DNA from 2 places in the Bacillus sp. KH172YL63 genome. Region 2 is predicted to be linked to the other one. Evidence: a T-box and tRNA genes for the amino acid it is inferred to sense, from the RefSeq annotation. Region 2 holds a T-box; the other holds one or more tRNA genes.

Region 1 (2,476 bases), 1.3 Mb from region 2:
CGCAGTCCTTAGAACGCTCCCCTACCACTTGACACCTAAAGGTGTCAATCCGCAGCTTCGGTGATACGTTTAGCCCCGGTACATTTTCCGCGCGGGTCGACTCGACTAGTGAGCTATTACGCTTTCTTTAAAGGATGGCTGCTTCTAAGCCAACCTCCTGGTTGTCTAAGCAACTCCACATCCTTTTCCACTTAACGTATACTTTGGGACCTTAGCTGGCGGTCTGGGTTGTTTCCCTCTCGACTACGGATCTTATCACTCGCAGTCTGACTCCCATGGATAAGTCTTTGGCATTCGGAGTTTGTCTGAATTCGGTAACCCGATGAGGGCCCCTAGCCGAAACAGTGCTCTACCTCCAAGACTCTTACACATGAGGCTAGCCCTAAAGCTATTTCGGGGAGAACCAGCTATCTCCAAGTTCGATTGAATTTCTCCGCTACCCACACCTCATCCCCGCACTTTTCAACGTGCGTGGGTTCGGACCTCCATTCAGTGTTACCTGAACTTCATCCTGGACATGGGTAGATCACCTGGTTTCGGGTCTACGACCACATACTCAATTCGCCCTATTAAGACTCGGTTTCCCTGCGGCTCCCCGTCTTATCAACTTAACCTTGCATGGGATCGTAACTCGCCGGTTCATTATACAAAGGTACGCCATCACCCGTTAACGGGCTCCTGACTGCTTGTACGCACACGGTTTCAGGTTCTATTTCACTCCCCCTTCCGGGTGCTTTTCGCCTTTCCCTCACGGTACTGGTTCACTATCGGTCACTAGGGAGTATTTAGCCTTGGAGGATGGTCCTCCCAGATTCCGACGGAATTTCTCGTGTTCCGCCGTACTCAGGATCCACTCAAGAGGGAATGACGTTTCGACTACAGGGTTGTTACCTTCTTTGACGAGTCTTTCCAGACTTCTTCGTCTACCCCATTCCTTTGTAACTCCGTATAGAGTGTTCTACAACCCCAAGAGGCAAGCCTCTTGGTTTGGGCTACATCCCGTTTCGCTCGCCGCTACTCAGGGAATCGCAATTGCTTTCTCTTCCTCCAGGTACTTAGATGTTTCAGTTCCTGGTCTGCCTTCCATACTCTATGTATTCAAGTATGGATATTGTTCCATTACGAACAATGGGTTCCCCATTCGAAATCTCTGGATCAAAGCTCACTTACAGCTCCCCAAAGCATATCGGTGTTAGTCCCGTCCTTCGTCGGCTCCTAGTGCCAAGGCATCCACCGTGCGCCCTTCATAACTTAACCGAATTGGTTGTTACATAAGGTTTAAAACCTAAAATGGCGATACTCGGTAATTTCTTGACTATCAATTTATCTTTATCTAGTTTTCAAAGAACAAATGTGTCTCAGAAGAGACAATATGGTTAGATATTTTGCTTACGCAAAAATCTTTGGTGGAGCCTAGCGGGATCGAACCGCTGACCTCCTGCGTGCAAGGCAGGCGCTCTACCAACTGAGCTATGGCCCCTAAAGGGAAGAATATGGTGGGCCTAAGTGGACTCGAACCACCGACCTCACGCTTATCAGGCGTGCGCTCTAACCAGCTGAGCTATAGGCCCATATCCCATAAAGATGAATGATAAGGCGTGCTTATCATTGTTTTTGATGATTGAACCATCAAAACTGAACAAAACTTCGACTGTCAAACGTTTTAGTTAAATCTTCCTTAGAAAGGAGGTGATCCAGCCGCAGGTTCCCCTACGGCTACCTTGTTACGACTTCACCCCAGTCATCTGTCCCACCTTAGGCGGCTGGCTCCAAAGGTTACCTCACCGACTTCGGGTGTTACAAACTCTCATGGTGTGACGGGCGGTGTGTACAAGGCCCGGGAACGTATTCACCGCGGCATTCTGATCCGCGATTACTAGCGATTCCTACTTCATGCAGGTCGAGTTGCAGCCTGCAATCCGAACTGAGAACGGTTTTATGGGATTGGCTAAACCTCGCGGTCTTGCAGCCCTGTACCGTCCATTGTAGCACGTGTAGCCCTGGTCATAAGGCATGATGATTTGACGTCATCCCCACCTTCCTCCGGTTTGTCACCGGCAGTCATCCTAGAGTTCCCAACTGAATGCTGGCAACTAAGATCAAGGGTTGCGCTCGTTGCGGGACTTAACCCAACATCTCACGACACGAGCTGACGACAGCCATGCAGCACCTGTACTCTGTCCCCGAAGGAAAGCCCTATCTCTAGGGTTGTCAGAGGATGTCAAGACCAGGTAAGGTTCTTCGCGTTGCATCGAATTAAACCACATGCTCCACCGCTTGTGCGGGCCCCCGTCAATTCATTTGAGTTTTAGTCTTGCGGCCGTACTCCCCAGGCGGTCTTAATGCGTTAGCTGCAGCACTAAGGGGCGGAAACCCTAACACTTAGCACTCATCGTTTACGGCGTGGACTACCAGGGTATCTAATCCTGTTTGCTACCCACGCTTTCGAGCCTCAGTGTCAGTTACAGACCAGAAA
Region 2 (2,476 bases):
TGCTGAAATGATCGGCATGAATAAGTCTGTGTCGAAGTTGGTTGGCACTTCCTGAACGACACAGGCCATACGCTCTAGGCCCATCCCTGTATCGATGTTCTTCTTAGGAAGCGGCGTGTATGTCCCATCAGGATTATGGTTGAATTGCGAGAACACAAGATTCCATACTTCCAGGTAGCGGTCATTTTCCCCCCCTGGGTATAGTTCCGGATCTTCCGGATTGTCACCGTACTCAGGTCCGCGATCGTAGAAGATTTCCGTATTCGGTCCGCTTGGTCCTTCACCGATATCCCAGAAGTTCCCTTCGATGCGGATGATGCGTTCAGCAGGTACACCCACTTTTTTGTTCCAAATATCAAATGCTTCATGATCTTCAGGGTGAATCGTGACAGACAGCTTTTCAGGATCGAAACCAACCCATTTTTCATCAGTCAAAAATTCCCACGCCCATTCAATCGCTTCTACTTTGAAATAGTCCCCGATTGAGAAATTCCCAAGCATTTCGAAGAACGTATGATGACGGGCTGTTTTCCCGACATTCTCAATATCATTTGTACGAATCGATTTCTGTGCATTGACGATTCTTGGATTTTGCGGAATGACACGGCCATCAAAATATTTCTTTAATGTGGCAACACCACTGTTGATCCATAGAAGGGACGGATCTTCATGGGGAACCAATGAAGCACTCGGCTCGACACCATGCCCTTTTTCCTGAAAGAAATCTAAAAACTTCTGACGAATTTCTGCGCCTGTTAATTTGTTCATGTGAAGCTTCCTCCTTAGGTATGTAATGTTAAAAATGAATACAAAAAAGCCCTCATCCCAATACAGGGACGAGAGCTGCTCTCGCGGTACCACCCTGGTTATGAATAAACCGCGTACGGTCCATTCATCCCTCAAAACACCTTAACGCGGTTCAACGGCAGGCTTTACCTGCACTCAGGATTAGCATTCGGATACCCTTCATTTAAAATCCCTTTCAGCCCGGGGGGACTTCTCTCTAAAAAATGGACTATACCCTACTCGATCCTTCATAGCTTTCATGCTATACGATTACTTGTATAAGTTGGATTATAGAAATATTCATTGTATTTGTCAATGTTGATTGGCATTTTCTCATGAATCTTCTTGTCTGGCTGTGAGAAAATGGGTTCGCCCGTGCAATATGGCCACCTTCACGACCGCTAGAATGGGCACAGCCACAATCATCCCGATCACCCCTCCGACTTCCCCGCCCAGGATAAGGGCAGCCATGATGAACAGGGGGTGCATATGAAGACTTTTCCCCACTATGAGGGGAGACAGGATATTCCCTTCCAAAAATTGAAGAACAACCACCATGATGACAACATACATCACCATATCCAATGAAATCGTACTTGCCACAAGCACCGCCGGGACTGCCCCGATGATCGGCCCAAAATACGGGATCACATTCGTCACACCGATGATCAATCCAAGGATCAAAGGGTATTTCATGCCGATCAGCCACAGGGTCCCTGCAGAAAGCCCACCGATGATCAAACACACCAACAGCTGCCCCCGGATGTAGCCTCCGAGGGATTCATCCACATCCCTGGAAAACGAAATCGCACTCTTCCGCCACTTCTTCGGGGTGAGCCGCCACAGAAAAGCTTTCACCTTGGTGATGTCTTTCAATAAATAAAACGAGACGAAAGGAATGATCGCGACCAGGAGAAGGCTGTTCATGAATTTCATGACCGTTGCAAGAACAACGGTGACTAGACCCGTCACCCATGCCTCCAGTCCGTCTATCCTTTCCTCCAGCTGATCCTGTATCCCGTCCGGCCAAGTCGACGTCTCACTCTGCACCACCTTCAGCCAGCCCTGGTATTGCTTCGTGAAGAGCGGAGCGTTCTCTGATAAATCCTTCAGCTGATGGATGATCGCAGGCGTTCCTTTGTAAATCCCATAGCCGATTCCCCCGAAGAACAGGAGGTAAATGAGCATGATCGCTATCCCACGGTGAATACCCGCTTCATGCAGCTTCTCCACAACAGGGTGAAGCAGATAGGCAATGAAAGCCCCGATCAGAAAAGGAAGCAGTGAAAAGAAAATTACCACCAAAACCGGATGCCAGACAGGCCTCAATAAATACAGGATATAAAGAAATAATGCAGTGATAAGTGCAAAGGACAGCCTGTAGATCCATTTGGTATACGACCTCTTCTCCATGTTGAACACCTCCTTTCCTTCTATTGTTCGAAGGTGGATGGTGGTTTTATTCATGGGGGAGTGATTTGGATGGTTGAGGAAGGTGTGTTGGAAGTTTGTTTGGGGTGAATGATTGAAACAGCCAAATGCTTTTTTGGGGATGGTTGCATCGAAAATGGGCATGGTTATGATATTTTTTGGTTTTTTTCGTAGTATTTATCCCTCTTTCAAATTTCAGGTGATGATTCGATCATGAGGGAGATCTCCCTCCCTTCATTTATGCGTCGGAATCCGCTGT

The links. A T-box is a leader RNA that pairs with one kind of tRNA and senses whether it is charged. The one in region 2 lies ahead of alaS (alanine--tRNA ligase), so its partner is inferred to be a tRNA-Ala.
Region 1: it encodes a tRNA-Ala, which carries the amino acid that the T-box ahead of alaS (alanine--tRNA ligase) is inferred to sense. The anticodon was not compared.

What each region holds. Positions count from the first base shown of each region.
Region 1 covers NZ_AP022842.1:37,366-39,841, reverse strand. The annotation lists rRNA gene KH172YL63_RS00200 (23S ribosomal RNA) at 1-1,257, opposite strand, end outside; tRNA gene KH172YL63_RS00195 (tRNA-Ala) at 1,405-1,480, opposite strand; tRNA gene KH172YL63_RS00190 (tRNA-Ile) at 1,495-1,571, opposite strand; rRNA gene KH172YL63_RS00185 (16S ribosomal RNA) at 1,683-2,476, opposite strand, start outside.
Region 2 covers NZ_AP022842.1:2,995,816-2,998,291, forward strand. The annotation lists gene alaS (alanine--tRNA ligase) at 1-768, opposite strand, end outside; T-box leader at 830-1,047, opposite strand; gene KH172YL63_RS15410 (AI-2E family transporter) at 1,120-2,199, opposite strand.